DNA from 2 places in the Caulobacter sp. FWC26 genome. Region 2 is predicted to be linked to the other one. Evidence: riboswitches for the same ligand, from Rfam matches in the RefSeq annotation. Region 2 holds a riboswitch; the other holds the start of a gene.

Region 1 (4,413 bases), on a different replicon from region 2:
CACCCAGACGATCCCCCTGGGCGCCATCGCGCCCTGGGCGATCTTCGGCACGCTGCTGGCGATGATCTTCCTCTACTTCGTCAGCACGGAGCAGGGCGCCTTGTCGCTGTTCGGCGGCATGTACATCCACGAGTTCGTCCACGACGGACGTCATCTGCTCGGCTTTCCCTGCCACTAGAGGCCAGCACCATGACCCGTGATCTGCTCGTCCGCGGCATGCTGGCCGGCCTGCTGGCGGCTGTCCTGGCCACGCTCTTCGCCCAGCTGGCAGGTGAGCCCCAGGTCGATCTCGCCATCGGATTCGAGGCCGCCCGCGACCACACCATGGGAATGGCCGTCGAGCCGGAGCTGGTGAGCCGCGCGGTGCAGCGCGGCATCGGCCTCTTCACGGCTGTGGCGCTCTATGGCGCGGCGGTGGGCGGAATCTTCTCGCTGGTGTTCGCCGCCGCCTACGGCCGGCTGGGCCAGATCGGACCCCGCACCCTGGCGCTGCTACTGGCCTTGGGCGCCATGGTCGCCATCAGTCTGGTCCCAACGATCAAATATCCGCCCAATCCGCCCAGCGTCGGCCTGCATGAGACCATCCAGCTGCGGACGGCGACCTACTTCATCCTGATCGGCCTTTCGCTGGCCGGCCTCGCCCTGGGGGTTATGGTCGGACGCTGGGCCGCAGCCAAGGTCGGTGCGTTCAACGGCGTCCTCGTGGCGGCCGCTGTCTACGTCGTGTTCGTGGCCGGGTGGCGTTGGTGCTGCCGATGATCAACGAGGTGCCGGAGGGGTTTCCGGCGGTGATCCTGTGGCGGTTCCGCGTCGCCGCCATCGGCGTTCAACTCGTGCTGTGGCTGGCCCTCGGCGTGGGCTTTGGCTGGTTGGCGGATCGGCGACTGCGCCGCACCTGATCGCGCACGTGCATAGACAAGCCGGCCGAAATCGGACATTTGATCTCTGTCAGGATGCCCGTTAGCACGGGTTGATAGACGTCAACGCGCTGGAGCCTTCGGGCTTAAACGGGAATGCGGTGCGGGGTTCGCCCCAATGCCGTAGCTGTCCCTGCAACTGTAAGCGGTGAGCGCGTACGCCTTGGCGAGACAGCCTGTCTGTCCCGCCAGCCACTGGGGCCAGAGGCCCTGGGAAGGTCGGCGTACGTCGTGATGACCCGTGAGCCAGGAAACCGGCCGGCGCGTGTCGCTCGATGCTTCGGGTCAGTGTGAACCCGCAGCGCGGTCTCCGTCTGAGCGACGAACTGGAAACGGTGGAGAGCCGTTTCGACCGGCTGGTCCGGGCGCTCGCGTGCGCCTGAGCCTCGGCATATCGACCTGGGGCCCCGGTCCCCGGGAGGCTCTTCGCATGGTCGTTCAACACGCGGAGTAACGGGGGGCTTTCATGCCCAAGCAATTCCTATTCGGCGCGAGCACGCTCGCGATCATCCTGTCCGTTCCGGCGCTGGCCGTGGCGGACGCCATCGACGGTTCCGTCAGCGACGGTCGTGGTCACAGGGGGGCGCGAGGTTGCCCTCGACGGCAAGACCGCCACCGGTTCCCGGCTTGGCCTGGCGATCAGCGAGACACCCGCCACCGTCGACGTCCTGACCCAGGAGCGCTTCCTGGAGCGCGGCCTGCGGACCAGCAACGAGGCCCTGAATAGCGCGCCGGGCGTGCTGGCGGTCGATACCGGCGGCGGCCCTGGCACCTATTCGATGCGCGGCTTTTCCGGCGGCTCGGTCTCGGTGAACTATGACGGGGTACACCAGCCCTCGACCATGGTGACCCGCAACTTCGATACCTTCGCCTTCGACCGGATCGAGGTGATCAAGGGCCCGGCCTCGGTGCTGTTCGGGGAGGGCGCATTGGGCGGCGCCGTCAACTTCGTGCCGAAGAAGCCGATCCTGGGCGAGCGACAGGTCCAGGCGCTCGGCCAATACGGGTCGCGCGAGACCTTCCGGGCTGCGGCGGACGTGAACATGCCGTTGGGCGAGAAGGCCGCCGCCCGCGGCGTCTTCAGCTACGCCGGATCCGACGGCTACATCGACGACGCCCAGAGCCGCACCACGACCGCCAATCTGGGCCTGACCCTGAAGCCGACCGACGACCTGAAACTCTTCTTCGCCGCCGAGCTGTTCAACAACGACAACGGCCGCACCTACTGGGGCACGCCGCTGGTGGCCGCCGCCGTGGCCAGGGCCCCGACGGGCGTCGCCTCGACCCCCGCCGGCTTGGTCATCGACCGGGCCCTCAGCCGCACCAATTTCCAGTACCTAGATGGCGAGGTCCGTTCCGACAGCCACTGGCTGCGCTCCGTCGTCGAGTGGCAGATCAACGCCGACTGGAAGTTCACGAACGACCTCTCCTACAACAAGTCCGACCGGCTCTGGGACGATGCGGAGAGCTACACCTATGTGGCTGCGACCCGGCGGGTGAACCGGTCGGCCACCTATATCCGCAACATGCTCAAGTTCTGGAATGACCGGGCGTCGTTGTTCTCGGACCTGGACATCGGCGGCCATCGCAACCGTCTGACGATCGGCGCCGAGCACACCGAGAACGACCACCTGAGCCTCCGCCGGTTCGGCCCCGCGACGCCGGTCGATCCTTACGCCCTGGTGCGGGGGACCTTCCCGGCGATCACCCCGGCCAACTTCCCGGGGCCGGCAACTTTGCCGACGTCGGGGCGAACATCCGGATCAACGCTGTGTTCGCCGAGGACGCCTTCAACCTGACCGACAAGCTGCTGCTGGTCGGCGGGCTTCGCTATGAGGACGTCAAGCTCGACCGCACCACCCACGACTTCAACCTGGCCACCACCGTGGGCTTCACCCGCAAGTACAAGCCGGTGTCCTATCGGGCGGGCGCCATCTACGACCTGGTCCCCAAGACCCAGCTCTACGCCCAGTACACCAAGGGTGCGGCACCGGTGGGCACCCTGGTGCTGCTCAGCCAGTCCAATTCGGGCTTCAACCTGACCAAGGGCGACTCCACCGAAATCGGCGTGAAAAGCGTGCTGTGGGGCGGTCGTGTGGAAATGACCCTGGCCGGGTACAAGATCCGGCAGACCGACATCATCACCCGCGATCCGGTGAACCCGAACATCCAGATCCAGGGCGGAACCTTGTCGTCTAAGGGCGTGGAGTTCTCCGCGACCTTGCAGGCTACCGACCATCTGCGGCTCGACGGCAACGCCGCCTTTGTTGACGCCCAGTACGACGAGCTGATCGAGGCCGGCGGCGCCAACCGGGCGGGCAATTCGCCGCCCAACGTGCCGGCCCAGGTGTTCAACCTGTTCGCCAGCTACCAGGTCCCTGGGTTCCCGGTGCGGGTGACCGGCGGCGTTCACCGCTCGAGCCACATCTTCGGCGACAACGCCAACACGGTGCGGGCCAGCGGTTACACCCTTTTCGACGCATCGATCACCTATCAGCTGAAGTTCGGTGACATCACGCTGCGCGGCCGGAACCTGACCAACAAGCTCTACGCGGAATGGGCGACCGCCTCGCAGGTCTACCTGGGCGCTCCGCGCGGCGTCGACCTGACCTTCCGGGCAAGGTTCTGAGCCGGGGGGAAGCGCGATGAAGTTCATCAGCCCGCCCGCCGCGGGGGCCGGGAGGTTGCGGAGCCTCAAGACTACGGGCCTGAGGTGGCTTTACCTGACGCACCGGTGGGTGGGGATCTTCACCTGCCTGCTGTGCGCCGTCTGGTTCATCTCGGGCCTGGTGATGGTCTACGTGCCCTATCCGGGTCTCAGCGACCGGGATCGGATGACCTACTCCGAACCGCTGTCGCTGGAGAGGGTGGCGATCACTCCTGGCGAGGCGCTGGCGGCGGCTGGCCTGAAAGCTTTTCCCTCGCAGATCAAGCTGGCCACGCTTCGGGGCCAGCCGGTCTACCGCATCGTGGATGGCAAGAGCCGCATCACGGTGTCGGCCGTCGACGGCCGCCCCGTGCCCGCCACCACGCCGGCGCAGGCGGAAGAGACGGTGCGCCGCCTGATGCCAGACCATCAGGTGGGGCCGGCGCGGACCCTGTTTCATGATCAGTGGACCGTCGCCCAGGGGTTCGATCCGCACCGGCCGCTCCTGCGGGTGCCGGTGCGGGACGCGGCCGGCCTAACCCTCTACGTCTCTTCGAGGACCGGCGAGGTGGTCAATGACACCACTCGCTGGGAGCGGGGCTGGAACTGGCTGGGGTCGATCCCCCACTGGATCTACCTGACCGTGATCCGCCAGGACAACGAGGTCTGGCGCCAGGTGATCATGTGGACGTCGGGGCCCGCCCTGGTGGGGGCTGTGGCCGGGGCCTGGATTGGGATCCTGCGGATGCGGCTGAAATCCGGCCAGCCGGTCAGCCCGTACCTCGGGTGGATGCAGTGGCACCACCTGGCGGGCCTGATTGGCGGGCTATTCGCCATCCTGTGGGTGTT
Region 2 (4,413 bases):
GCTGAAATCGACCGAGGGCTCGTGCCGCAGCGCGTCAAACTCATCGAAATTGGCGATCCTCGAGAGCATCGGGACAACGATACGGATTTTCCCCCGCCGCTCCGTCACGTCCTCGCCGAGCACGATCGCATCCTCGGCCGGCAACCGTCGCGCCGCCGCCAACCATGGAGCCATGCCAAGGTCGGCCCAGCCGGTCCGCTCCACGATCGCCCGACGACCATCGTCGAACAGCGCTGGGTCGCCGCGGAACTTGTTGATCAGAAAGCCTCGCACCATCGCTCGATCCTCAGGATCGAGCACCGCGTGCGCCCCGACCAGGGCGGCGATGACGTGGCCCCGGTCGATGTCACCGACGAGGACGACGGGCACGTCGGCGGGGCGGGCGAAGCCCATGTTGGCGATGTCGCCGACCCGCAGATTAATCTCGGCCGGACTGCCGGCGCCCTCGACGATGACCAGGTCGCTTTGGCTTTCCAGCCTGCGGAAGCTCTCCAGCACAGTGGGTAAAAGGCTCGCCTTGTGGTCCTGATAGCCACGCGCCGCCCATTCCCCGGCGATCCGCCCACGTACGATCACCTGCGCGCCGACATCGCTCTGCGGCTTGAGCAGCACGGGGTTCATGTCGACCGTCGGCGGCGTTCGGCAGGCGATCGCCTGCAAGGCCTGAGCGCGGCCGATCTCGCCGCCGTCGGCGGTGACGGCGGCGTTGTTCGACATGTTTTGCGGCTTGAAGGGGCGCACGGCGAGACCACGATTGGCGAACACCCGGCACAAGCCGGCGACCAGCACCGACTTTCCGACATCCGAGCCGCAGCCCTGGATCATCAAAGCGGCCATGCGCTGCTCTCCCCAAGCGAAGATGGCCAGGGCGAGGGACATAGCCCCCGCCCCTGCCCCTATTTAGAAGCGCGCCCGCAGACCCAGGAACGCACCACGGCCCGGCGTGCCGTAATTCAGGATGGTCTGATAGTCCTTGTCCAAGGCGTTCTCGACCCGACCATAGACCTCGAAGGTCTCGTTGATCGGATAGGACGCCCGCAGATCGACGGTCGCGTAGTCCGAGACCGGAACGGTGTTGGCCTCGTTGTTGTAGGTCTTGCCCACATAGCGGACCGCCACCGTCGTCGACAGGCCGACGGGCCAGAGATAGGTCGCCGACAGGTTGGCGAGGTCCTTGGGACGACGCGACAGCTGCTTACCGTCATTGGCCCCCGCCGCCAGTTCGGCCTGGGTGTAGGTGTAGTTGCCCGTGATCGTCAGGCCCGCGAGCGGCCGCGCTTCGGCGATCAGCTCCAGGCCTTGGGCCTTGGTCTTCTGCAGATTGCGGTAGTAGCCGAACCGGAAGACGCCGCCCGGCGCGCACATTGTGTCGGTCGCGCCGAACGAGCACGAGAAGAAGCGGATCTCGTTGTCGGCTTCGCGGTGGAAGACCGTCGCCGAGGCGCGGACCTTGCCTTCGAACAAGCGCTGCTCGAGCCCTGCTTCCCAGCTATCGAACTCTTCGGGCGAGAGCGCGGCATTGCCGTACTCGCTGAACAGCTCATAGAGGCCGGGCGCGCGGAAGCCTTGGCTGTAGCCGGCGCGAAGCACCGTCGCGTTGTCATTCAGGGCCCAGGCCGCGCCGACCTGGCCCAGCGTGTGGGCGCCGTAGGCGTCGTGGTCCTCGTAGCGCAGACCGCCGGTCAACGTCAGGCCCGGCGCGATCTCGGCCTGCAGCTGGCCATACAGGCTGTCAGCGCTGATCTTGCCGCTGCGGAACGCCACGTTCGGATTGGCGACCGACGGCGAGCGGGTGCGCATGCGCGAGCGCTCGCTCTCGGCGCCGAAGGTGGCGGTCCAGGTCTCGGTGATCGCGAAGACGCCCTGATACTCCCAGCGCTTGTTCTTGCCGGCGGCGTCGAAAGTCATCGGCACGACGGCGCGGGCGGGGTTGTAGTTCTGGCGGTCGGTGTCGGTGTAGGCGAAGCCGAAGCGATTGTTCCAGCGCCCGTCCAGCAGGGCGGCGTTCAGGCCCTGATAGACCACCAGCTCCTTGGTGCGGCCGAACTCGGGGCTGTCGGTGTTAAAGCCGTCGAAGTCGTTCTTGCCGCGTGAATAGACCGCGCGGGTCTCGACCGAGACCGCGTCGCTCAGTTTCACCCGCAGGCGGCCCGAGGCGCCGGCGTTCTGATAGCCATCCTTCTCCTGGCCCAGCTTGTACGAGGAGAAGCCGTCGGTCGTGTAGTAGCCGCCCGCGACACGCCAGGTGACCTTGTCAGACGCGCCGCCGACGGCGCCGCGCAGGTAGCCGGTCTTGCGCGCGCCGGCCTCGGCCGACAGCGAGCTCGTGAACGGCGTGGTCGGCTCGGCGGTGACAATGTTGACGACGCCGCCGATCGCCTGGCTGCCCCACAGGGTCGATTGAGCGCCGCGCAGCACTTCGATGCGCGAGATGTCGCCGACCAGCAGGTTGCCGCTGTTGAAGCCGCCTTGCGTGGACGAGGGGTCATTGAGCTTGACGCCGTCGATCAGCACGACCGTGTGATGGCTCTCGGCACCGCGAATATAGAGGCTGGTCGCATTGCCGACACCACCATTGCGCGCGAAGGTCACGCTGGGCGTCTGGGCCAGCAACTCGGTGACCGAGATCGCCTGACTGGCCTGGATCACCGGCTGGGTCAGGACCGTCACCGAGGCTCCGACTTTCTCGATCGGTTGGGCGGTGCGGGTGGCGGTGACCACCAGCTCGGCGACGCCGTTGGCGCCGGTCGCGCCAGCGACATCGGCCTCAGGGGCTTTCTGGTCGTCGGCGAAGGCGGGCGCGGCGAGCAGCGCGGTGGCCAGGGCGGTGGAGCTCAAAAGGGCTCGGATCATGTTCAGTCTTCCCGTTATGAACGACCCACGCGACATCCCGAACGCTCGCGAAGACGCGGACGCTCAGGCCGCCGCGCGGCCTGTTGACTGTCGTTTCTCGGGAGATCCCGTTCGTTCGGCGCACCCCGGCCGAGCGATGAACGACTGCGCCGGGCAGGTCTCCTGGCTCACGGGTCAATGCTTCTGGGCGTCGCCTTCCCAGGCCTTGGGGGCCCAGTGGCATGTGACGCGAAGCTCGCCGCTTACAGTTGCGGGGGCAGCCGAGGTCTTGAACCTCGTTCCCTATTCATCCTCTCGCGAGGAACCTGACGCGTCGCCAGAGCTACATGCTGCACCGCACACGGTCAATGTGGAGCTTGGGTGACCCTCCGTGCGGGTTGGAGGGAACCCCGTTCGGCGTAGGGCTGAAGGCCGGGTTCGGGGCTTCTGCGCCCCATACTTGCCCCCTCCGCGCCTTCGGCGCTCCTGCCCCAGAGGGGGAAGAAGGGGCGCAAACCTCTCGCCCCCTGTGGGGGCGGACGACCGCGAAGCGGTCAGGTTGGGGGCCTGCGGTCTGTCCGATTTCCCGTCCTCTCCGACCGCTGGGGCTCTCGGAAACGGGAGCGCCTGGGTCCCGGTAAGGCCTCAACAGAGCCGCCTGCCGGGACGCTGGCGGATAACGGCTGCGCGGAGCGTTGCGGCTGCGTCGAAACGGTAAAAACACAAACTTCTCCGGACGGATGTCCGGCGCTCCGCAGCCCTTTCCAGACCTTCAGCGGCGCGCCGCGTGAAGCGGCGGCGCCGTGCTCCATATCGAGGAACAGGCTAGCGCTTGCCGGATATTCCTCGCACACTCGTTTGAAAGCGCGATCAACGGCGCGGGGAGAAGCAAGAGTATGTCCGAGGCCCAGTCTCCTCAGAAGGCGTCATCCTGGACGCTGGCCGCGTTCGCCGCGCCCTGCATTCCGGTCGCGGCCATGGGCCTGCCGCTCGTGGTCTATCTGCCCGAGTACTACATCAACTCCCTGGGCCTTTCGCTGACCGTCGTGGGTTCGGCGTTCCTGATCGTCAAGCTCATCGACATCCTGTTCGACCCCCTATTCGGCGGGCTGCTGGACCGGACCCGCATGCGGATGGGCCGATTCCGTCCGTGGATGCTGATCGGCGCGCCGATTCTGACCGCAGGCTGCTATGCGCTTTTCATGGCGGAACCGGGCGTCGGCTCGCTCTATCTCTGGTTCTGGCTGTCGGTGCTTTACGCCGGCTACTCGATCGTCGTGCTGTCCCAAACGGCCTGGGGCGCGGTGCTGTCCAGCGACTATCAGCAACGCTCGCGCATCTACGGCTGGTGGCAGGGCGCCAATGTCGTCGGGATGATCCTGGTGCTGTGCCTGCCGCCCTTCATCACCGGCGTGCTCAAGGGCGACCACATCGACAGCATCCGCGCCATGGGGTGGTTCATCGTCATCCTGTTGCCGATCACGGTGCTGCTGGCCGTCGCCACGGTGAAAGAGCCGCAGGCCCCGCCCCAGCACGGCAAGACCGGCCTGGCGCAATACTGGCGACTGCTCATGCGCCCGT

What was found. Region 2 has a riboswitch for cobalamin ahead of CSW63_RS12125 (TonB-dependent siderophore receptor). Riboswitches for the same ligand answer to the same signal wherever they lie in the genome.
Region 1: another riboswitch for cobalamin. It lies ahead of CSW63_RS01635 (TonB-dependent siderophore receptor); the one in region 2 lies ahead of CSW63_RS12125 (TonB-dependent siderophore receptor).

Annotation. Positions count from the first base shown of each region.
Region 1 is NZ_CP033874.1:40,133-44,545, reverse strand. Features, by position in the region: gene CSW63_RS01645 (CbtB-domain containing protein) at 1-178, shown strand, start outside; partial or broken gene CSW63_RS01640 (CbtA family protein) at 190-899, shown strand; cobalamin riboswitch at 973-1,195, shown strand; gene CSW63_RS01635 (TonB-dependent siderophore receptor) at 1,487-2,716, shown strand; gene CSW63_RS01630 (TonB-dependent siderophore receptor) at 2,689-3,546, shown strand; gene CSW63_RS01625 (PepSY domain-containing protein) at 3,563-4,413, shown strand, end outside.
Region 2 is NZ_CP033875.1:2,222,265-2,226,677, reverse strand. Features, by position in the region: gene CSW63_RS12130 (cobyric acid synthase) at 1-837, opposite strand, end outside; gene CSW63_RS12125 (TonB-dependent siderophore receptor) at 901-2,853, opposite strand; cobalamin riboswitch at 2,988-3,177, opposite strand; partial or broken gene CSW63_RS23785 (hypothetical protein) at 3,457-3,600, opposite strand; gene CSW63_RS12120 (MFS transporter) at 3,729-4,413, shown strand, end outside.